DNA from 2 places in the Paenibacillus nitricinens genome. Region 1 is predicted to be linked to the other one. Evidence: a T-box and tRNA genes for the amino acid it is inferred to sense, from the RefSeq annotation. Region 1 holds a T-box; the other holds one or more tRNA genes.
The links. The T-box of region 1 lies ahead of trpS (tryptophan--tRNA ligase). A T-box ahead of a tRNA ligase gene usually reads a tRNA of that ligase, here a tRNA-Trp.
Positions count from the first base shown of each region.

Region 2: it encodes a tRNA-Trp, which carries the amino acid that the T-box ahead of trpS (tryptophan--tRNA ligase) is inferred to sense. The anticodon was not compared.

Region 1 is NZ_CP183948.1:5,735,460-5,747,402, reverse strand. Features, by position in the region: gene ACN6KS_RS25630 (S41 family peptidase) at 1-62, opposite strand, end outside; gene ACN6KS_RS25625 (copper amine oxidase N-terminal domain-containing protein) at 83-1,264, opposite strand; gene ACN6KS_RS25620 (NAD kinase) at 1,422-2,225, opposite strand; gene ylbJ (sporulation integral membrane protein YlbJ) at 2,302-3,564, opposite strand; gene ACN6KS_RS25610 (globin domain-containing protein) at 3,977-4,360, shown strand; gene ACN6KS_RS25605 (DUF2225 domain-containing protein) at 4,397-5,107, shown strand; gene ACN6KS_RS25600 (hypothetical protein) at 5,200-5,430, opposite strand; gene ACN6KS_RS25595 (YycC family protein) at 5,427-5,618, opposite strand; gene ACN6KS_RS25590 (M3 family oligoendopeptidase) at 5,737-7,536, shown strand; gene ACN6KS_RS25585 (O-methyltransferase) at 7,963-8,373, shown strand; gene ACN6KS_RS25580 (alpha/beta-type small acid-soluble spore protein) at 8,513-8,743, opposite strand; gene ACN6KS_RS25575 (aldose 1-epimerase) at 8,946-9,920, opposite strand; T-box leader at 10,055-10,294, shown strand; gene trpS (tryptophan--tRNA ligase) at 10,356-11,342, shown strand; gene ACN6KS_RS25565 (hypothetical protein) at 11,344-11,532, opposite strand; gene ACN6KS_RS25560 (metal-dependent hydrolase) at 11,641-11,943, opposite strand, start outside.
Region 2 is NZ_CP183948.1:5,887,303-5,899,245, forward strand. Features, by position in the region: gene ACN6KS_RS26105 (BMP family ABC transporter substrate-binding protein) at 1-447, opposite strand, end outside; gene ACN6KS_RS26110 (AraC family transcriptional regulator) at 774-1,523, shown strand; tRNA gene ACN6KS_RS26115 (tRNA-Leu) at 1,658-1,736, opposite strand; tRNA gene ACN6KS_RS26120 (tRNA-Cys) at 1,751-1,824, opposite strand; tRNA gene ACN6KS_RS26125 (tRNA-Gly) at 1,835-1,909, opposite strand; tRNA gene ACN6KS_RS26130 (tRNA-Gln) at 1,916-1,990, opposite strand; tRNA gene ACN6KS_RS26135 (tRNA-His) at 2,010-2,085, opposite strand; tRNA gene ACN6KS_RS26140 (tRNA-His) at 2,131-2,206, opposite strand; tRNA gene ACN6KS_RS26145 (tRNA-Trp) at 2,230-2,303, opposite strand; tRNA gene ACN6KS_RS26150 (tRNA-Tyr) at 2,309-2,394, opposite strand; tRNA gene ACN6KS_RS26155 (tRNA-Thr) at 2,400-2,475, opposite strand; tRNA gene ACN6KS_RS26160 (tRNA-Phe) at 2,503-2,578, opposite strand; tRNA gene ACN6KS_RS26165 (tRNA-Asp) at 2,589-2,666, opposite strand; tRNA gene ACN6KS_RS26170 (tRNA-Met) at 2,693-2,769, opposite strand; tRNA gene ACN6KS_RS26175 (tRNA-Val) at 2,787-2,862, opposite strand; tRNA gene ACN6KS_RS26180 (tRNA-Glu) at 2,918-2,992, opposite strand; tRNA gene ACN6KS_RS26185 (tRNA-Ser) at 3,011-3,103, opposite strand; tRNA gene ACN6KS_RS26190 (tRNA-Asn) at 3,107-3,182, opposite strand; rRNA gene ACN6KS_RS26195 (23S ribosomal RNA) at 3,243-6,170, opposite strand; rRNA gene ACN6KS_RS26200 (16S ribosomal RNA) at 6,404-7,961, opposite strand; gene ACN6KS_RS26205 (nucleotidyltransferase-like protein) at 8,391-9,269, opposite strand; gene ACN6KS_RS26210 (DUF2614 family zinc ribbon-containing protein) at 9,397-9,762, shown strand; gene ACN6KS_RS26215 (glycosyl hydrolase family 18 protein) at 9,876-11,597, opposite strand; gene ACN6KS_RS26220 (Fur family transcriptional regulator) at 11,842-11,943, opposite strand, start outside.

The sequences.
Region 1 (11,943 bases):
AATGTAATAGATAAAGCTAGACAGCTCGTTAACAGTGCACTTATTATTTTTTTTGATTTCATGGAATCAAACACCCTTTTTATTAGGATTTCACAAGTTTATTGTAGACGTTATATGTGTCATCGATTGTCCATATACCGGCATCCGACTTGGATAGAATATAGATAAGGCCTTGCTCATAAGTCTCTTCTTCACTAGCTTCCTTGTCTTTGCTTTCTACATATATAGCAGCTTCTTTGGCACTGTAATAATAAATATTTGAAATGCCTGGAGTATAGGTAATATCATACGAAGCAAAGAAATCATCCAAATCTGCCTTAAGAGAGGAATCATATTCTTCTCCATAGGAAGTCATCGTGGAAAGAACTGCTGTAGGATTCTGTTCGTTCATTGCTTGATAATACTTGTTAACAGTACCTTTGATGGCATCCGCATCGTTTTGAGGGATGTTGGCTGCTGGTTTTATACCTTGTTCATGCGTAAGGAGAATGGTCGAACTTTGGGATTCCACGGATGAGATCTTCCAGCTTCCGTTCTTGCGGACCAGGGTATATACGTATTCATTCTCTGTATCTGGAGTATAAGCCCCACCTATTCTGCGAGAACTTTCAAGTGTATACACAGTGGCTTCGTCAGCCTTTATGTCGAGGATTTCCAAGCTATCAATCGTATTCTTTATGTCGAAAGCTTTAAAAGATTCCTTGAGCTCGGCCACTGATGCTGCGTCAGAGGATTCCTCCATAAGGGAATAGAAGCTAGTCGCATTTTCTTCATTGAAATATTTATTAGCCAAACGAACTAATGCTGTAATGGCTGCTTCGTCCTTATCTTTGGAGACAGGAGTAGTAATCTGTACACTTCTATTGGTGGAATTCCAGACGGCCGTACCCCCGGTTGCCTCAGCAATAAAACGCAAAGGGATGTATGTAGTGCCAGCAGAGGAAACTGGTGCAGTGGTTAGTTTTTTAACGGTTCCATTAACAGTAGCACGATTACTGCCAATTTTGAGGGTAATCGCAAGATTTGAGCCTTTACCTGTTACTGTTCCAGTCTTAGCATCCCAGAGCACTTGAAGTCCAAGCTTCTCAAAGACAACCCGGAAAGGTACAAGTACAGAATTGTTCGCTAAGTATGGGGATCCAGCGGTGAAGGAAACCTTACTTCCGTTAATATAAACATCAATGGGTTTCGAAGCTGCAAAAGCCGGGACTGCAAGTATAAGGGCCAGTAGACTTATGCTAATGAGGGATAAAAATTTTTTCAACAGTACTCTCTCCTTTTATGTAACTCTTTGTAAAATAGCCTCATTATACCATTTGGCTTCTCTCTCAGTCTATCAGTTGGTGTTAGTTTTGTCACACAAAAAAGCCGGAGAAATGGATATCTCCAGCCACTGAAAATCGTTGGATCGAAGGTTAATCTTAAACCAAAAAAGCTTCACGTACACGGTTCCAGAACGGAAAAGGACGGTACCGGGCGAAACTGACCTTCTTGTCCGATACTTGGCAGCGTACTGAAATCAGATCATCTACCGGGATATTATTATGATCTATCGTGAGTAGTAAGCGCTGATCCTTACATGAAAGAATATCGCAATGGTGATGCTTCGGCAGTAGTAATGGCGACCCCATTGTTCGAAATACACGGTTGTTAATGGAGGCGATTTCGGCAATCTGCAGCGCTTCTATAGATGGGTGAACCATGGCTCCCCCAAGGCTTTTGTTATAGGCCGTGCTACCAGAAGGAGTAGAAATACAAAGTCCATCACCCCGGAACATTTCGAAGGTAACATCATTGATGTCAACTTGAATCATTATAGTTCCATCTACCCCTTTAAGGGTGAATTCATTTAGGGCAATGTGGGACGAAGAACCGGATTTCTTGTGAATTTCCAGCTCAAGTAACGGATATTTCACGATACGAGGTTTCTGAGGCTCAGAATCTTCGGTTCCGCACATGTAGTCGATTAACGTGGGAAGCTCTTCGGCTTGCCAGTCCGCATAGAAGCCTAAGTGTCCTGTGTGCACACCTACGAAGGCTAGATTGGGAATTTGATCGATAAAGGTATGAAAAGCGTGCAGCATTGTGCCGTCTCCGCCAATAGAGATGACGATTTCGGGAGACTCGGCATCCAGTTGCAGGTCCCGCTCCGCCGCCAGCTTGTGGAACTGCTCGGCAAGTTTGATTGATAGTTCATCACCGCGGTCCAGAACATAATATCTCAAGATGTACAGGCTCCTTTTGTATAATTCAGTCATACACCGATCATAATCAATCTTGACCCGGAACACAATATGTTAATCAACTTCGCCGTACCCATCGAATCATTGTAATGAATACAGGGATAAGCAGTGAGACTAGAATTGCAGCTGTTAATAATAGGCTCAGCAGGGCGAGGCTTGCCGTGATCCCTGAGGCAGAAGGAGTAAAGGCAGTAGAGGCTGGTAATGATAACCATGCGGTAGACAGTCCTGTGTTCATCACAGGCTTCCAGAGCAGCAAGACCAATCCTGATGCGAGTATGGCGTGAATTAGCCGTGCAGTCAAAAATGGCAGATACCGAAGTCCCGTACCGTTCAGAATACTTGCCACCTGGGCATGTACAGATAATCCGCCCCAGGAGAGGATGAAGGCAGCAGCAGCTACCTTGAACTGAAGCGGGATGGAAGCTGCGGCTTCACCTGCTGAACGGGCACCGATCGTCACCTCAAAGAATCCGCTAATGAGAGCCTGAGCTAGTTCTGGAGGACCACCTACAAGGGACACAAGATGTCCTGTCATGTTAAAGAGGGAGGATAGGATACCGGCACGGGCCAGCAGTTCCATTAGCACATTGAAGAATACAACCAAACCGCCTACGACAATAATAAGCTTTAGCGAGGACTGGATTGCTCCCTTTAAGAGCTCCCCAAAGCTCCGTCCATCTTTACGCCGAGCCTCCTCCATGGCAAGAAGTGCTGCATGGATTCTTCCAAAACCTTTTTTGGCTGGAACAGAGGGGGCAGTAGAACTAGTTATGGATGGGTCTTGGGAGGGGGATCTCTGTTCTTTGCGTCCATGGAACGACATTAGCAAGCCAACAATCAAACCGCTTCCATAGTGAGCGAGGGCTAGGATGAGCCCCAACGATGCGTCTCGAAAAAAGCCTACAGACACTGCGCCTAACAGAAAGATTGGATCAGAGGAGGTTGTGAAAGCGACTAATCGTTCTCCCTCTACTCTGCTAATCAGATTCTGTTCCCGCAGCTTAGCGGTTAATTTAGCGCCAACAGGATATCCTGATACATATCCCATCGCAGCGACAAAACCGCCGCTTCCCGGTATACCAAAAAGAGGGCGCATCAATGGATCTAGCAGTGCACCGAAGAGATGAACGATCCCTAGGCCTAGCATGATTTCGGATATGACGAAGAATGGAAATAGGGAGGGGAATAACACATCCCACCAGATGGCCAGGCCTCGTAAGGCTGCGCCAAGGGATGCCTCCGGATGAAGCAACATCAGCAGCATACAGCCCGCCAATATTAATCCCAGCAGTGGGCCGCCAATCTTTTTAAAAGTCATAATTAACGCCTCCTGATCTATGGTTAGATGTATGCGAAAAGAAGGACAAACAGCACAAAAAAAATAAAGGAAGCGGTTACATAAATCGGTGCTTTTTCGCTCGAAATATGATATTATGTAAATAAGAAATGCACCCTCTGTTACAAGAATAAATGGGATGGAGTGATGGCGATGAGCGTGGTAGCCGGAGTTCTCGTTTGTGCTTTTGTATATGTGATCCGGGTCTCTCTCGTCCCTGCAGGTGATGAAGAATTTCGGACCTACTGACAATAACCTCCAGGCGCTAAACTATAGTTTAGCGTCTTTTTTCTGCCGTTTAGGGGCACTTTCGACGGATATCCGAGCCGTGCTTTTTTTTGGTATAATAAAATAAGAAACGTTTCATTAATATGGAAGAGAGCTGGTAACCTCAATGAATCCAAATGAGAGTATATATGAGAACTTAGGAGGAGCTGAAGCGCTACATCGATTGGTGGAAGTGTTCTATGCCAAAGTGCAGCTTCATCCGCAGCTGGGTCCGTTATTTCCTGAAGACATTTCTCCTGTTCTGGAGAAGCAGTATCAATTCCTGACACAGTTTTTTGGCGGTGGCCCATTGTATTCAGAACTGCATGGACATCCCATGATGAGAGCAAGGCATATGCATATTCCCATTACTCCAGAACGTGCTGAAGAATGGTTGCAGTGTATGAAAGAGGCGCTTGTGGAGACCGGCGTAGAAGAGCCGCTGCGTTCCTTCGTGCTTAGCCGCCTTGCAGGTCCCGCACATCATTTTGTTAACATGCCCCAGGAATAATAAGGGACAGGTTGATCCTGAAAGGAATGAGAGTACTTGCCAGACTTAATACCCCTATATTCTATTAAGGTCAAATGTTGCAATTGTGAACATGAATTTTCAACCTCTCGCGTACGCCCTAGTCTAAAAAAGGCTATTCGCCGCGATGCTGATTTTTGTGCATATTACAAAAACGAGAATCCGGATTATTATGTTGTACGTGTCTGCCCAAGTTGTGGGTTTGCCTCTACAGAAAATTCAGCGGACAAGCTGACGGATCTGCAGCGAAAAGCATTCAATGAACAGGTAGGAAAACGATGGAAGAGCCGTGACTTTGGGGATAAACGAAGCTGGGAAACTGCACTTGAGACCTATAAACTGGCGCTTTTATGTGCTCAAAGTATTAACGATAAGGATCGAATTATTGCAAGTCTGCTTCATCACATTGCCTGGTTGTACCGGTATCAAGGGAATACGGAACAGGAACAACGCTTTTTGCGCTATTCATTAGCTGAATATGTGAAGGTATACGAAAAAGACGGAATAGCTGGCAATGATGCCCGGCTCATGTATCTTATTGGCGAACTTAACCGGCGCATTGGAGAGTTCTCTGTGGCTGTAATGTGGTTCTCCCGCCTGATTAATGATCAGAAGATTATGGATGCTGCGATGATTCGAGCTGCCAGGGAGCAGTGGGTTGTGCTAAGAGAGCAAATGCGCGGCGAAGCTGTAGATATGGATGCCGATGGATTGCCTTCAGGTTCTTAAAGCTTTACAAACAACAAAAAGCGCAGAAGAGAGTAATGCTCTCGTCTGCGCTTTATAAAAATGGTAAGATTGGGATTTAGATGAACTTCTCTTTATCGAACTGCCCGATCGAATAGGAGGTAATCTCCGTCGTTATCTACAACTGTAGGGCTGGCGCTGCAACATGGGAAGACAAGTAGTTTTTTCTTGCCGTCACGAACGATTTGCAATTCTTTTGGCTTCATAGGGAGAAGAACATTCTCCGAGTTGCAGAAAGGGCAATACTGCACATACATATCGCCTAAAATAATGTCATAAGGCCAGGTATGACTAAAAGGAATCATTGTGAATCCTTTCCAGAAGGAGACTCTTCATTTCCATCCTCAGCTTGCGGTGAATTCTGCTTTTTGGATAGCTCAGCTATTTTTTGCAGTAAAATATGTTGGGGCATATGCATCAAGTGTTCCAGTGGAACGCCTAGTTGCTTGGATAACGTTATGGCTGTTTCCGGTGAAATTTGTAGTGGCTTCATATGGATGCCCTCCTAAAGTTTATCGGCTATGAATGTTCCGGTATCGTTATTCACTTTACCATGGTGTTAAGTCAATTACAAAGAAAACCAAATGAGAGCAAAGGAATGGTGAGAAGACATGAAACAACCATTATCACTGACTTGGGAACTTGATTCCATATTTGCTGGAGGATCATCCTCTACTGAGTTAGAAAGCTTTTTAAAGAATCTTGAACAAGATATTGCAGCCTTACAGGGTCTGGTGAAGAATGCCGTAGCTCCAACGGATGTTGAGTCTACAAAGGCGCTGGACAAGGTTATAGAACTGCTTCAGAGCTGTTCAGGAAGACTTGTGGAGGTCTCTTCCTTCGCAGACTGTCTGGGCGCTCAGAATCAAATGGACAAAGGTGCGGTAAGACTGTCGGCTCGAGTGACAAGTATGCGTGCCGGATTCGAAGGCATTAACTCACAATTCAGTAACGTGCTTCGTCAGACTACGGACAAGGTATGGGCAGAGTGGATGTCACGTCCTGAGATTGCTCCATTAACGTTCGTGCTGAGCGAGAGCCGTGACTTGGCCCGTGAGAAGATGAGTCCAGAGTTAGAAAGCTTAGCGCTTGAACTAGCCGTTGACGGATATCATGGATGGAGCGGGCACTATGATACGATTGTAAGCTCGATTAAGATCCCATTTGAGGATGAAGAAGGAACAAAGCTGCTCTCCGCAGGTCAAGCTTTTAACAAGCTGGATGATCCAGATCCGAAAGTACGTCAATCCATGTTCCATAAATGGGAAGAAGCATGGACCGAAGCAGCAGATAACTGTGCGGATACCTTGAATCACTTAGCCGGCTTCCGTCTGAAGCTCTATAAAGGAAGAGGTTGGGAAGATATTCTGAAAGATCCGCTGAGCATCAATCGTATGTCACAAGATACTTTGAACGCGATGTGGGACGTGATTACGAATAGCAAGCCTGCACTCGTGACCTATCTTCAACGTAAAGCTAAGCTGCTTGGACTGGATGCTCTTTCCTGGGTAGATGTCGAAGCGCCAGTGGGTAAATCTTCAGGTAAAATCCCATATGATCAGGCTGCTAAAGATATCGTTACCCAGTTCCGCAAATTTAGTCCAAAGATGGCAGAGTTTGCAGAGCGTGCTTTTGATCATAACTGGATTGAGGTGGAGGATCGTCCGGGGAAACGTCCTGGAGGATTCTGTACTTCCTTCCCTGAGAGTAAGGAATCGCGGATTTTCATGACTTATAGCGGTACAACTTCCAATGTTTCAACCTTGGCGCATGAGCTGGGACATGCTTATCATTCTTATTTACTGGATGATCAACCTGTATTTAATCAGAACTACGCTATGAATGTTGCAGAGACTGCTTCAACCTTCGCAGAGGTCATTGTGTCTGACGCTCAGGTTAAAGCGGCTAGCAACGCTGAAGAGAAACTGGCGCTGCTTGAAACGAAAATTCAAAACAGCGTAGCCTTCTTTATGAACATTCACGCCCGATTCTTATTCGAGACTCGTTTTTATGAAAAACGTAAGGAAGGCCTTGTAAATGCTGAAGAGCTGTCTGAATTGATGGTGGAAGCACAGAAGGAAGCCTTCTGTGGGGTGCTTTCGGAATACCATCCCCATTTCTGGGCTTCTAAACTGCATTTTTATATCACCGATGTGCCGTTCTATAACTTCCCTTACACCGTTGGCTACATGTTCAGCACAGGCTTGTATCGACTGGCTCTGCAAGAAGGAGCGTCCTTTGCAGACAAATACGATAGCTTGTTGCAAGATACTGGTGTGATGACTTTAGAGGATTTGGTACTTAAGCATCTGGGTGTGGATCTTACGAAGCCGGACTTCTGGCAAGGTGCTACAGATCTGATTGTAGCTGACATTAATGAGTTCTTGGAGATGACGGAGCAATTAGTTTGAAAAAGTCTAAACTAAGACAAATTTAACGGTAGAAAAAACAATAATTTTTCAGCATGAACACGCAAAAGCCCCTGAAACAGGGGCTTTTTTTAATGATAAAATGTCGAAAAATCACGATTTATAAAAAGAAATATGCGATTAATCTATGGATTTTGCGCATACATAGGGATAATAACCCAATTTTGCCGAATAATGTTGTTTGCCATTTGTCAGTAACCTATAATGAGTCTTAAGACTTATATAAGGCGCGCTAGAATACCACTTGGCTAAGCTCACAAAATTAAGCAAGCGCTTACGAAGTCAGTTCTGCGAAGTGAATTCGAATGAAGCTATGCTCACAAAACGAAGTAAATGCTTTCGAAGCAAGTTTTGTACGAAGTGAATTCGAATGAAGCTATGCTCACAAAACTTTTAGGAGGAAAAGTAATGCTTAAGACGGAACAACTATCATTAGCGAGACAGATGGACATGGTGTTTAAGGAGCTACAGGAAGAATTATCGGGATTAACTTCTGGTACGGTTTTTGTGCAAATACGAAATAACATGATCGGAAAATTCGGGATACGACATAATCCTCTTTCTGGGCGAAGTGGGGGATTCACTGATGCAAAAGAAGGGATGACAGATGGACAGCAGTCTTCTTTTCGACTAATGGCGCTGGAAAGCCTGAAATACAAGCGGCGTTGGACGCATGGCGAAATTTCTTATGAATTCGCCATTAGACAGGGAATGGTGATTGTAGATGCTACATTGGAGTCCAATTATAATATGGCAAATCTAATGATTCGATCGCCTCGTAATGCCTATGCTGAAAGCTCTGAACAATTTTTCGGTTAAGCGTTGTTTACATAAAATTTCAATATATTGTGAAAATCAAAAACCCTCCCACAGCTTCAGAAAGAAGTGTGAGAGGGCTCAAAAGCTACTCGGCTTTAGGCTTTATACCTAGCCGGATAAAACACTTAAGATAACGTTGTTACTGACGACCAGACAGTTGTTGTTCTGCCAGTTGTACTAGACGTTTAGTGATGTAACCGCCCAGAGAACCAGTTTCGCGAGAAGTGTAGTTCCCGTAATAACCGTCAGCTGGGATCGTTACTCCAAGCTCCTGTGCTGCTTCATATTTCAACTGTTGCAATGCTGCAGTTGCTTGAGGAACGACCAGGTTATTGGAACGGCTGCTACGACCTTGACCTGCTTGACCCATGTGTGTCACCTCCTTCGCCCGTTGTGAAGATAGTATGAGCGCTAAGAGGTTAATTCATGCATCACTTCGAAAGGTTTTAAGGATGGTAATTATTAGTGAAATAAAAGTGAGGATAGGAATCCTTTATTGCTAGGGATTATACAAAAAAATCGGTCTTCCCTTACGTAATCGCAAGGCAAGACCGATATAGTGTATATGTGCTTTAAATCTCAGGATAGATCATTTCCAGCACGGTGGATAGATTCTGACTCTGACCAGGTTCTATCGTTAAAAGACCTGTGAAGGAAGCATCCTCGGATACATTCGGTGCATTCGCGAGCCAAGTATAGGGCTCAATGCACAGAAATTGTTCGGCGGGTCCTTTGGTATATAGCACCCAGTGACGGAATAGATTCTCGTCAGCAGTATAACGAAGGCCATAACCATCATCGCGTAATAATAAGGCTTCTACAGGTTGTTTTTCTCCAATACGTAGAGCAGTATCAAAATTAGTTCCCTGCATGTTCATTCCGGTGTTCAAGGCTTCCAGATCACCAAGTGGAATTAGATTGCCGCTAGGGAGCAATTCATCATTCAGTTCATAAATACTATTTACCGGGAGCTTAAGATTCCAGCGCTCAGGTTCTCCATCAATCATAAACCAGGTGTGATAACCGATTCCAAAAGGAATTCGGTGATCTCCAAGATTTGTAACCTTTAAAGTTTGGGTAAATCGGGCTTCCTGAAGCCTAAACGTCATTTCGAATTTAAGCGGGATAGGAAATTGCTCCATCCAGTGGGGATCATCTTCCGTTAGAAATTCAGTAGTGACCGCGCAACCATCCTCATCTTCTTCAATATCGCTGACACACCAGGCCTGAGTTCGGTGTAGACCATGAATATGATTGTCATTAGCGGTGTTCTGGTCAAATTGATAACTTGTACCCTCGAACTGAAATTGGCCCTTACGAATTCTTCCGGGTGGAATTAATAGCGGCATGCCAAAATGGTAAGGTTTTTGCATAAAGAAAGCTTGATCGCTTTCATCAGGGCGCCGTAGAATTTCTCGTTGTTTCTTTACATCAAACAATGAAATCACGTTATTTCCTAGTCGCGGCAAAAGCGTGACTTCCAGTTCACGGCTGTGCAAAATATAAGTATCATAACCGCCCCACTGCCCTTTGGTCACCTGTTTCATGAGATATGCTCCTTTATCGTAACTGTAATCGAATAGAACATGGATAACCTTATCATAACAGATTTATACGGTAGTGGTTAAGTGATTTGACAACTTCTCTTTATGGTTCTATGATGAAGGCATTAATTCATGATGATAATGTGATGACGGGGACAAGTAGGCAGGCATTGCACCTTCAGAAAGCCGGTGGTTGATGCGAACCGGTAGGACAAACCTGATGAATGGACCCCTGAGCGCCGAGCTTGAACGGGAGCTAGATGCCCTAGTAGACCGGCCGGATCTTCCCCGTTAACGGAAGACTAAGGCTGTTTTTTTCTTGTCCAAACAAGATTAAGCAGCGAATAAGGGTGGCACCACGGTCTCACGTCCCTTGCGGATGAGGCTTTTTTTGCGTTCTCGGAAACTTAGAAACGAAATCAAACGGAGGTCTATATTATGAAAAAAGTAATGTCAGGTATTCAGCCGAGCGGTTCACTTACACTGGGGAACTACATTGGAGCACTGAAAAATTTTGTGAAGCTGCAAGAGGATCATCAATGTTTCTTTATGGTAGTCGATATGCATGCAATCACTGTAGCACAAGATCCTGCGGCACTGCGTGAACAGTCAGAGTCCGTAGCGGCCCTCTTTATTGCAGCAGGAATTGATCCTGCACGTTCTAATGTCTATATGCAGTCTCATGTGCCACAACACGCTGAACTGGGCTGGATCATGACGACACTTACAGCAATGGGCGAGCTGGAGCGTATGACCCAGTTTAAAGATAAATCATCAGGTAAAGATTCTGTTGGCGCTGGTTTATTCGTCTATCCTTCCTTGATGGCAGCAGATATTCTTGTTTATAATGCGGATCTTGTACCAGTTGGAGAAGATCAGAAACAACATTTGGAACTGACTCGTGATTTAGCTGGCCGCTTTAATAATCGTTTTGGCGAATTCTTTACCATTCCGGAGCCGTACATTCCAGAGGTGGGTGCACGTATAATGTCTCTGGATGATGGCACCAAAAAAATGAGCAAGAGCAGTCCTAACGCAGGCAGCTACATTGCTCTGTTAGATTCACCGGACATAATCCGTAAAAAAATCAGCCGTGCAACGACTGATTCAGGACGTGAAGTGATTTTTGATCCGGCTAATAAACCAGAGATCAGTAATTTGATGAGTATTTATTCCGAATGTTCTGGAATGACACTGGGGCAAATCGCCGATCGTTATGAAGGGCAAATGTATGGCGGCTTTAAGAAGGATCTTGCTGAAGTGGTTGTAGCTACGCTTGAGCCTATACAACAACGATATAATGAAATTCGTAGCTCGGGTGCGATCACAGATATTCTTGCAGAAGGTGCTGGTCGTGCCCGCATTGTTGCCACAGAGACGCTGAATGGAGTTAAAGAGCGGATGGGATTTCTGCCAGCCCGTTAATCTAATCAGCGCTTAGGCTTTCCTGCTTGCGTCTGATCTTGGCCTTAAGAATAAATCCCCAGCCGATATTCATGACACAGAGAAATCCGAGCAGAAGTGCCAACCAAAAGCTATAACTGATCGCGATTGAAGCGGCAGTAAGAATAAGAATAGAAGAACAAGCGAACCAAAGTGAAAGTCCTTTACCCATTAAGAGAGCCTTCCTTTCTATGTCTGCTAAAATGAATCCCGGAGTATGATAATAATACTCCGGGATTTTTTGTGATTATAGAATAGATCTCTGCGTAAGTCTACAGTTTCATCGTAAAGATCCAGGGTCAATGGAAAATCGTTTGTCGAGCTTCTCGCTGCTAAGCCAACCTACATAAGTATTTAAAGGTCGATATTGATTGTCCATCACTAATACAGCCACAAATGGGTATTGTTTACGATGTAAATAACGTACGTCCCCCCAGCGCACCATATATCCTGAAGGAAGTTCTTCGACTTCGGCTACTGCATAAGAGGTGAAGTATAGAAAGGACTGAATATCAGGGTGCGACTTGGATATTTCCACAGCGGGATGATTCGAGCATACAGCATGTTTGAACCATTCCAATCG
Region 2 (11,943 bases), 150 kb from region 1:
GTTGTACATATTCTCTGGTGCTTCATCTATATCGGTATCATAGTTAATGAATTTTTTGTCTGGATATAATTCAGCCGTTGCATTAAACATCTCTGTAATTTCTGATCCGCCAGAAATAATAACATCCCAGTCCTCAGCGGCGATATCGTTAAACGTAGGCTCCCATTTCGTTTTATCGACACCCATTTCTACAACCTTTGTTTCTGCACCAAGTTCATCCTTAACCTTTTGCAAACCGCTATTCGCAGAGTCAAAGAATGATTTATCCCCAAGCGTACCTGGAATCAGAAGTACAACTTTGAGTTTATCCCCTGAACCCGGTTCTCCACCTTCAGCTGCATTAGATCCTGCATCCGTGGAAGACCCATTACTCGACGTATTATTTCCACAGGCTGTGACCATTACCATTACTACTAGTAACAACAAAGAAAGAACTTTCTTTTTCACTTTTCTATTCCCCCTATTTATAGTTGGTTAGTAATTTGAGAGATTCTCCTTCTTAGTCCATTGCATGTTTCACGATTTAGATGGAAACTCTCATATTGCAGGTTACATTGTTAATAATTCAATGATTTTAACGAATAGACTCTAAAATAGAGATAAAATTATCATTTTCACAAATAATCCGACTAATTCCCGAACGAGATGGCCAGTCAGGTTGCTAATTTCCGGATTTATTGATACGATCATATCAAATATTAATGAAAATAATTATATGATTTCGGTCATATTTTTGTACGATTCGGCTAAAACATAATTAATGGAGGGTCATCATGGATCGTGTTCTATATATTGTAAATGCAGCACATGAGGTTAATACCTATATTCCACCACACCAGCATGAATGTTATGAACTAGTCTATTATTTAAACGGATTAGGAACTACTAATGTAGGTTCGCGAAGTTATCATTTTCGTTCTTCTTCATTCGCGCTGATACCACCCAATCATAAACATGACGAGAATCATCGCGAGGATGCTACTATACTATTTGTAGGCTTCCATTCAAATCACCCAAATATGGAGAATTTGCAAGGCGTATATGAAGATGATAAAGACCATACTGTTCTAGAGATCTTGCTTCGAATGAAAGCAGAGTTTACGCGCAAACAAGATGGATTCTCTGAACTATTGAACCTGCAAATGAGCGAAATCACTGTTCATCTGATACGGCTTCTTAGCGCATCTGGATTTCAATCGCCAACGGAAGACAGAGTCCAATATGTTCTAAACTATATGAATGAGCATTACCGCCATAAGCTATCGGTCGCAACACTTTCTGAGATGTCTGGATACAGCTATGATCGTTTCCGCCATTTATTTAAAGAGCGATTCGGTGCTTCACCTCTACGCTATCTACTATTGAAACGTCTGGATTATGCAAAGTCTCTCTTGCAACATACCCAAATGCATATCTCTGAAGTATCAGCTGCTGCTGGGTTTGTGAATGACGCCCAATTTTGCAATATGTTTAAACGTGAAATTGGTCTCACTCCACGAGCATTCCGCCTAAGCAGTCAATAAAACAACACTCCACACAAAAAGGCCGTTGAATTAGAGACGCCTCTAATTCAACGGCTTAAGAATAAAAGCTCAAAGACAAAGAAAAAAGGTTTGTAAAGTTGCTTATACAAGCGACTTTACAAACCTTTTTGATATACCGGCGAGAGGACTCGAACCTCCACGGTTTCCCTCTCGATTTTGAGTCGAGCGCGTCTGCCATTCCGCCACGCCGGCACATATGAACTTAATGGAGGCGCCACCCAGATTTGAACTGGGGATAAAGCTTTTGCAGAGCTTTGCCTTACCACTTGGCTATGGCGCCATGTAAAATATGGAGCGGACGACGGGAATCGAACCCGCGACCCTCGCCTTGGCAAGGCGATGCTCTACCGCTGAGCCACGTCCGCATAAAATGGCTGGGGATATAGGATTTGAACCTATGCATGACGGAGTCAAAGTCCGTTGCCTTACCGCTTGGCTAATCCCCAATAACATTTTAAAGTAAAATGGGGCGACTGATGGGTCTCGAACCCACGAATGCCGGAACCACAATCCGGTGCGTTAACCCCTTCGCCACAGTCGCCATATTAAACTGAAATTCGTTGCCATTCTTCTTTGTTAAAGTAAATGGGGCGACCGATGGGTCTCGAACCCACGAATGCCGGAACCACAATCCGGTGCGTTAACCCCTTCGCCACGATCGCCATATTAAACTTTAGAAAGAATTTGGCAGGGGCAGCAGGAATTGAACCCACACCAACGGTTTTGGAGACCGTTGTTCTACCTTTAAACTATGCCCCTAAAACTGGTGGAGGATGATGGATTCGAACCACCGAACACTTACGTGAGCAGATTTACAGTCTGATGCGTTTGGCCACTTCGCTAATCCTCCAAGGATGGTGCCGGCGAGAGGACTTGAACCCCCAACCTACTGATTACAAGTCAGTTGCTCTACCAATTGAGCTACACCGGCATGGCACTCATTCTATTGTGAAAATCATGGTGGCTCGAGACGGATTCGAACCGCCGACACGAGGATTTTCAGTCCTCTGCTCTACCGACTGAGCTATCGAGCCAAGGTAAAAATGGCGGAACCGACGAGATTCGAACTCGCGATCTCCTGCGTGACAGGCAGGCATGTTAGGCCAACTACACCACGGTTCCAAAAGATATAATTTCTTGATGAAAATTGGTTGCGGGGGCAGGATTTGAACCTGCGGCCTTCGGGTTATGAGCCCGACGAGCTACCGGGCTGCTCCACCCCGCGTCGTTCTTAAATGAATATGGTGGAGGCTGAGGGGATCGAACCCCCGACCCTCTGCTTGTAAGGCAGATGCTCTCCCAGCTGAGCTAAGCCTCCATAAACAACAATTGTTATTGTACCAAAGTCCACTATGTAAAATCAAGTGAAAATTTGGTGACCCGTATGGGATTCGAACCCATGTTACCTCCGTGAAAGGGAGGTGTCTTAACCCCTTGACCAACGGGCCATACTAAGTAAAAATTTGTGGCGGAGAGAGAGGGATTCGAACCCTCGAGACGCTTGTGGCGCCTACACGATTTCCAATCGTGCTCCTTCGGCCAAACTCGGACACCTCTCCATATGGCTCCCCGAACAGGACTCGAACCTGTGACAACTCGATTAACAGTCGAGTGCTCTACCAACTGAGCTATCAGGGAATATTCATACCAGGCTTGATGCCTGAAAACTGAATCCGAATTGAATTTGCGTTTTAAGTATAGGATAAGCCCTCGACCGATTAGTATTGGTCAGCTCCATGCATTACTGCACTTCCACCTCCAACCTATCTACCTCGTCGTCTTCAAGGGGTCTTACTAATTGGGAAATCTCATCTTGAGGGGGGCTTCACGCTTAGATGCTTTCAGCGCTTATCCCGTCCGTACGTAGCTACTCAGCCATGCTCCTGGCGGAACAACTGATGCACCAGCGGTACGTCCATCCCGGTCCTCTCGTACTAAGGACAGCTCCTCTCAAATTTCCTGCGCCCACGACAGATAGGGACCGAACTGTCTCACGACGTTCTGAACCCAGCTCGCGTACCGCTTTAATGGGCGAACAGCCCAACCCTTGGGACCTACTTCAGCCCCAGGATGCGATGAGCCGACATCGAGGTGCCAAACCTCCCCGTCGATGTGGACTCTTGGGGGAGATAAGCCTGTTATCCCCAGGGTAGCTTTTATCCGTTGAGCGATGGCCCTTCCATGCGGTACCACCGGATCACTAAGTCCGACTTTCGTCCCTGCTCGACTTGTAGGTCTCGCAGTCAAGCTCCCTTATGCCTTTGCACTCTTCGAATGATTTCCAACCATTCTGAGGGAACCTTGGAACGCCTCCGTTACTCTTTAGGAGGCGACCGCCCCAGTCAAACTGCCCGCCTGACACGGTCCCCGTACCGGATTACGGTACTAGGTTAGAACCTAGATACGATCAGGGTGGTATCCCAACGGCGCCTCCACCGAAGCTTGCGCTCCGATTTCTACGGCTCCCACCTATCCTGTACAGATCGTACCCAAATTCAATATCAAGCTGCAGTAAAGCTCCATGGGGTCTTTCCGTCTTGTCGCGGGTAACCTGCATCTTCACAGGTATTAAAATTTCACCGGATCTCTCGTTGAGACAGCGCCCAAGTCGTTACGCCATTCGTGCGGGTCAGAATTTACCTGACAAGGAATTTCGCTACCTTAGGACCGTTATAGTTACGGCCGCCGTTTACTGGGGCTTCGGTTCATAGCTTCGGGTTACCCCTAACCACTCCCCTTAACCTTCCAGCACCGGGCAGGCGTCAGCCCGTATACTTCGCCTTGCGGCTTCGCACAGACCTGTGTTTTTGCTAAACAGTCGCTTGGGCCTTTTCACTGCGGCCCCCTCGTGCTATTCACACTACCGGGGCACCCCTTCTCCCGAAGTTACGGGGTCATTTTGCCGAGTTCCTTAACGAGAGTTCTTCCGCGCGCCTTAGAATTCTCTTCTCGCCTACCTGTGTCGGTTTGCGGTACGGGCACCTTCTCCTGGCTAGAGGCTTTTCTTGGCAGTGTGAGATCATGACCTTCGCTACTGTAATTTTCGCTCCCCATCACAGCCCAGCCTTAACGATGTGCGGATTTGCCTACACATCAGCCTCACTGCTTAGACGGACATATCCATCAGTCCGCGTCACTACCCTCCTGCGTCACCCCATCGCTCATAGCGGATTACGGTGGTACAGTAATTTCAAACTGTTGTCCTTCGACTACGCCTTTCGGCCTCGCCTTAGGTCCCGACTTACCCTGAGCGGACGAGCCTTCCTCAGGAAACCTTGGGCTTTCGGCGGATCAGATTCTCACTGATCTTTTCGTTACTCATACCGGCATTCTCACTTGTATGCTGTCCAGCGCTCCTTACGGTACACCTTCAACCCACATACAACGCTCCCCTACCCCAGATACATAGTATCTAGCCATAGCTTCGGTGGTGTGTTTAGCCCCGTTACATTTTCGGCGCAGAGTCACTCGACCAGTGAGCTATTACGCACTCTTTCAATGGTGGCTGCTTCTAAGCCAACATCCTGGTTGTCTGTGCAACTCCACATCCTTTCCCACTTAACACACACTTGGGGACCTTAGCTGATGGTCTGGGCTGTTTCCCTTTTGACAATGGATCTTAGCACTCACTGTCTGACTCCCGGCAATAAGTATATGGCATTCGGAGTTTGACTGAGCTTGGTAATCCTTGCGGACCCCGCACCCAATCAGTGCTCTACCTCCACTACTCTTATACCGAGGCTAGCCCTAAAGCTATTTCGGGGAGAACCAGCTATCTCCGAGTTCGATTGGAATTTCTCCGCTACCCCCACCTCATCCCCGCATTTTTCAACATGCGTGGGTTCGGGCCTCCAGTGCGTGTTACCGCACCTTCACCCTGGACAGGGGTAGATCACACGGTTTCGGGTCTACGTCCACATACTCATTCGCCCTATTCAGACTCGCTTTCGCTGCGGCTCCGTCTTCTCGACTTAACCTTGCATGTTAAACGTAACTCGCCGGTTCATTCTACAAAAGGCACGCCATCACCCATTAATAGGGCTCTGACTTTTTGTAAGCACACGGTTTCAGGTTCTATTTCACTCCCCTTCCGGGGTGCTTTTCACCTTTCCCTCACGGTACTGTTTCACTATCGGTCGCCAGGTAGTATTTAGCCTTAGCAGATGGTCCTGCTGGATTCATACGGGGTTTCACGTGCCCCGCACTACTCGGGATCCGTCTCGGAGAGAACACAGTTTAGGCTACAGGGCTTTTACCTCTATCGCGGGCCTTTCCAGACCTCTTCACCTACCATATTCCTTTGTAACTCCATGTGAGACGTCCCACAACCCCTAAGAGCAAGCTCTTAGGTTTAGGCTGTTCCGCGTTCGCTCGCCGCTACTGACGGAATCACTATTGTTTTCTCTTCCTCAGGGTACTTAGATGTTTCAGTTCCCCTGGTCTGCCTCTACATCTCCTATGTGTTCAGAGATGAGTAACTGCGAATTACCACAGCTGGGTTTCCCCATTCGGACACCCCCGGATCAAAGCTTGCTTACAGCTCCCCGAGGCAGTTTCGTTGTTCGCCACGTCCTTCGTCGGCTCCTGGCGCCTAGGCATCCTCCGTGTGCTCTTATTAGCTTAACCTTGATTTTTCCTAAGAAAAATCTCACTAATAACATTTACTTGTTTGCACAAGTTGCTAAAAGATGTTCTAAAACGCAAATTCGTTTCGGTATCCAGTTTTCAAGGATCAAGTCTTACTTGAGAGCTTAAACTCTCAAAACTGAGCAACGAGTGAGTAACAGGCCTAAACCTGAGATTGTGGAAGTTTAACTTCCGATTTGAATGTCTCCATTGCAGGAAACGATTCTCCATAGAAAGGAGGTGATCCAGCCGCACCTTCCGATACGGCTACCTTGTTACGACTTCACCCCAATCATCTACCCCACCTTCGGCGGCTGGCTCCCTTGCGGGTTACCCCACCGACTTCGGGTGTTGTAAACTCTCGTGGTGTGACGGGCGGTGTGTACAAGACCCGGGAACGTATTCACCGCGGCATGCTGATCCGCGATTACTAGCAATTCCGACTTCATGCAGGCGAGTTGCAGCCTGCAATCCGAACTGAGACCGGCTTTGATGGGATTGGCTTCACCTCGCGGCTTCGCTTCCCGTTGTACCGGCCATTGTAGTACGTGTGTAGCCCAGGTCATAAGGGGCATGATGATTTGACGTCATCCCCACCTTCCTCCGGTTTGTCACCGGCAGTCACTCTAGAGTGCCCAACATTACTTGCTGGCAACTAAAGTTAAGGGTTGCGCTCGTTGCGGGACTTAACCCAACATCTCACGACACGAGCTGACGACAACCATGCACCACCTGTCTCCTCTGTCCCGAAGGCCGCCACTATCTCTAGTGGATTCAGAGGGATGTCAAGACCTGGTAAGGTTCTTCGCGTTGCTTCGAATTAAACCACATACTCCACTGCTTGTGCGGGTCCCCGTCAATTCCTTTGAGTTTCAGTCTTGCGACCGTACTCCCCAGGCGGAGTGCTTACTGTGTTAACTTCGGCACCAAGGGTATCGAAACCCCTAACACCTAGCACTCATCGTTTACGGCGTGGACTACCAGGGTATCTAATCCTGTTTGCTCCCCACGCTTTCGCGCCTCAGCGTCAGTTACAGCCCAGAAAGTCGCCTTCGCCACTGGTGTTCCTCCACATATCTACGCATTTCACCGCTACACGTGGAATTCCACTTTCCTCTTCTGTACTCAAGTCACCCAGTTTCCAGTGCGACCTCAGGTTGAGCCCAAGGTTTAAACACCAGACTTAAATGACCGCCTGCGCGCGCTTTACGCCCAATAATTCCGGACAACGCTTGCCCCCTACGTATTACCGCGGCTGCTGGCACGTAGTTAGCCGGGGCTTTCTTCTCAGGTACCGTCACTCCGATAGCAGTTACTCTACCGGACGTTCTTCCCTGGCAACAGAGCTTTACGATCCGAAAACCTTCATCACTCACGCGGCGTTGCTCCGTCAGACTTTCGTCCATTGCGGAAGATTCCCTACTGCTGCCTCCCGTAGGAGTCTGGGCCGTGTCTCAGTCCCAGTGTGGCCGTTCACCCTCTCAGGTCGGCTACGCATCGTCGCCTTGGTGGGCCGTTACCCCACCAACTAGCTAATGCGCCGCAGGCCCATCCCTCAGTGACAGATTGCTCCGTCTTTCATTCTCTCTTCAGGAGAAAAAAGAAATTATCCGGTATTAGCTACCGTTTCCGGTAGTTATCCCAGTCTAAGGGGCAGGTTGCCTACGTGTTACTCACCCGTCCGCCGCTAAATTACTTTGAAAGCAAGCTTTCAAAGTAATTCCGCTCGACTTGCATGTATTAGGCACGCCGCCAGCGTTCGTCCTGAGCCAGGATCAAACTCTCCAATTAGTATTGAAAAGAGCGATATGCTCATTTTGAAACATCTGACGAGAAAATTAATTCTCTTTTTTTTGGATTTCACTTTTGTGATTTCCTACTCACTCGTTGTTCAGTTTTCAAAGATCAAGCTGTTTGTTTCGTCGTTGTGTTGTTCAGCAGCGACCTTTATAATATATCACAGCGTCCTCGTTTTAGTCAACCTTTTTTTTAATTTCTTTTTTCGGTTGTCTTTCGAATGTTTTCGAAAGCACATCTCTGTGTCAGAGGGACGAGTTATAATTTAACACATGAACTATGAAAGAGTCAACCATAAATTTATTAGAATAAATATGAGCGTTTCATAATAGCGTGCAAACAAAAAAGAGAGTGCTTAGCCTCTCCCTATCCCTACTTATTTTATCTATAGATTACCGGCAAATCCTGCATCTAATTTCTTCTCTATAAGGTATATCGGATCGCATGACCCTCTCCCCCATGACCGTCAGCCCATAAAGTAATCTCACGGATTAGCGATCGAGAAACAAGCTTTCGTAAAACTAGGGGCAACTCAGCCTCTAATTGACACAGGCCAGAATGCTGTAGTAATTCTTTTATACTCCACGCTTCCTTACGGCTATTCAGAATATTAAAAAGCAATGCACAACAATCCGTCATTTTGGACATGATCCCAAATTCACACGCTAGAAGTACAAGCTCTACTCTTTGTTCTAAGGTCTCCGTGCTGATGGTTAGTTCCTCATATAGTTTATGGACTGAGGTGTTCATACTTTTAACCTGCTCCCAAATAGCCGGCTCTGGAAATGAACCAGATTCACTCACTTCTATTCTTGCCCAATGATATAGTGCCATCAATACACAGTTATACGAATCCATAATGTAGCCAGCTTCTATATACCGTTTAGATTTCATATACAAATGCAAGAATCGTGCAAACTCCATGAACTCCACTCGTTCCTTAAGAGGCCCTTCAAATTGTAAAATCTCCCGTCGCATATCCCCTAGTATTCCTTTGGGATCCCAAATCACTTCCCCAATCATCAAACTAGTAAGGAGCTCGTTATTATCTCCCGCCATGACAGCCCTCTCCAAAGCGGAAAGGCCAATATGGACTGACTGGGTCCGTGTGTCACCGGCAATGGTGTGGCGAACAATACGTTCTAAATCCTGTTCCTCATGTAAAACTAACACAACCATATCAAAATCGTGAAGTAGTGCGCTTTGAAAAGGAGTACTCCCTTTCTGCCGCAAAGCGACAGCTCCTAAAACATTTTCTTCAAACGTTTCTCCACTCAACAAAGTTACATTGGATAATTCCATGCTTCCCTCCATTAAATTTGGCGAATTTGCGTCCAGTCAGTTATAATTCAGTTATAATTATTATTCTACATATGAAAGACAGTTCCTTCTGGACAACCCAACTATATTTAGTTAGGAGCAAACACTCATGAAGTTTAAAACGGCTAAGATCAACGCTTTTCGCACATGGGGATTACTGCTCACAATGCTCGGAATGGGACTTATGGTTTTGGGTACAGCAGGCATCGTATTCTGGGGATCAACCGGGAAAGTATTCGCCGGAATCGGACTTGTAATCGGTTTAATTTCCATGATGGCAAGTCTTGCGATCTATTTCTGGGCTGGTATGCTCTCAACGAGTGCTGTTCAGCTAGAGTGCCCTGAATGTCACAAGCTGACCAAGATGCTCGGTAAAACAGACCGCTGTATGTTCTGTCACACCATTCTTACTATGGATCCTGCTGAGGCCACCATTACTGCGGATCAGCTTGAGCATCAGCAACTAAACCGCTAAACACACCTTACAGAGGCTCATTACTAACTAGTTAAAATGCACTCAAATATTTGCTAATACAACAAAGAGGCCCCCGATATGGGAGCCTCTTTGTTTGCTATAAATAATTATGATTACTTATGAATCTCTTGTAATGCTTCCCATGCTGACGGATTGCTAAAGCTCCGATTCCATGATCCGATGCCTCCAAGCCCCATGGACTCAGCAAGCTCAACTCTTGATTTTAAGCTCACCTTATCTTCTATCCATATTTTCTTAAGAGCGCCATCTTCCTTGTACTCTACGTAATTCTGCCCAGCATCCTTATCAAATGTAGGAGTTAGCTTCTTCTCTTTGATAATTTTTTCAACGGCATTCATACTAACCGATTTGGAGCTTACCTTTGTCTTACCATCTACTTGTGCCTCAGTCCAGATGCGGGTGTACAATGGGATCCCCAAAATCACCTTCTCAGGCGGCACATTGTCTTCCTCTATGATCCGGCTTATTGAATTCTCTACCCAAGGTAAGGAGGCAACAGAGCCCGCGATAGGGCTAGCCGCCCAATGTTCATCATAAGCCATCACGATTAGATAATCGACTAATGACCCCAGAGCCTTACGATCAAGGAATGCTGACCACATCTCGCTATTAGATTTAGGTGTCACGTCTATGGAGACGATTAGATTCTTAGCCTGAGCCATCGGTTTTAGCTCTCTCATAAATTGAGTGACATTCTCTCCGTCCTTCGTATACACATTCTCAAAATCGATATTAATTCCATCCAAATTATATAAATCCGAATACTCTAAGATCTGCACGATTGCATTCATCCGTTTCTCATAGGTGGACAATGCCTCAGTAGTCATGTCTGGCTCGAAGCTATTGCTAAGCAACCCCCATACCTCTAATCCGCGCCCATGCGCCCACTGCACATACGCACTGTCGGCCTGACTGCGCACATTGCCATCACCATCTATAATACTAAACCAGGTGGGGCTAGCCACGTTAACGCCTGGTAGCTCACCGAAGGTTTCTGGGTTAGGTTTGCGTTGGTAAACAGCCTCCCAATACAAATTCACTGACTTCCCTTTCCAGTTACGTTCAGCACGTGTTGGTGTGGATTTTTTCGGTTCCACTGTCTTTTGACCATCCCGAACAATGTCACTTGCCTTGGCATAACCTGCATACCCGCTGCTTAATTGTACAAATAGCCAGTCCTTATTTTCTTCATTCCAAATATTCACGACTGCCCCTGGAGACATATCCGCAACTATAGGTGCGTGAATGGATGCCTCATTTCGTAGAGCTACTGACTTGTCGCCTTTTTCACCTTTAACTTTTCCTAGCGAGACAGACTCTCCTGCCGTCATTAGTAATATTGCTCCGGTATTTGTATCCTCCTGTATTTCAAACCCATATAGATCTTCTAATACATCCGCAGGAAGGTAGGTCACTTTCTCCTTTACTTCAGGCGCTAACCGCAGCTGCAACGGACGATTATTCAGACTAGCATCAGTTTTATCCTCCTGCATGTAAAGGAGCTCACTATCCGTTGATAAAATGACCGATTTGGTCTTCTCTTCATAACGAATGGAAGGATCCACATACTCTTGCAACAATGGTAATGGTAATAGCATGCTATCCCCAGTTCCAGAGGCAGAATAACCTGTATGCTCTCCTTTTACAAAGATGGGATGCGCTTGAGCTTTCCAATCTACATCTATGTGCTGACGATTTGGCAATACATAAAACACTACCCAATATGCTGCTGCTACAATGATTAAGAGTCCAAATAAACGCCTAAAAAAACCTCCGCGCTTTTTGACGCGCCTCTGTCCCAGTCTTCTGTCCAAAATATATCCTCCAGATAATAATATGATTTTTAATAGATTCTAACATTACGATTATAACATCCACTTGGTTTCGTATAACCAGTAGAAAATAGTCATTTATCCTACAAATTGTTATATTCAAGTAGAAACGACATTGTCGTCTTTATATTTTTATAAAAATAAAAACGTGAGTCCTCCGCTTTCGGATTTCGCACGTTTATTGTGGCCACTTGGTATATCACCTTGACACCGTTCTATTCTAGTCTTAATACTGCTTCTCTTTACAACTTTCGCAAAATCCATGCAGTTCCATACGCAATCCTGTAATCTTAAAGCCTGTAGCTTGCTCAGCATGCAGCTCTACATC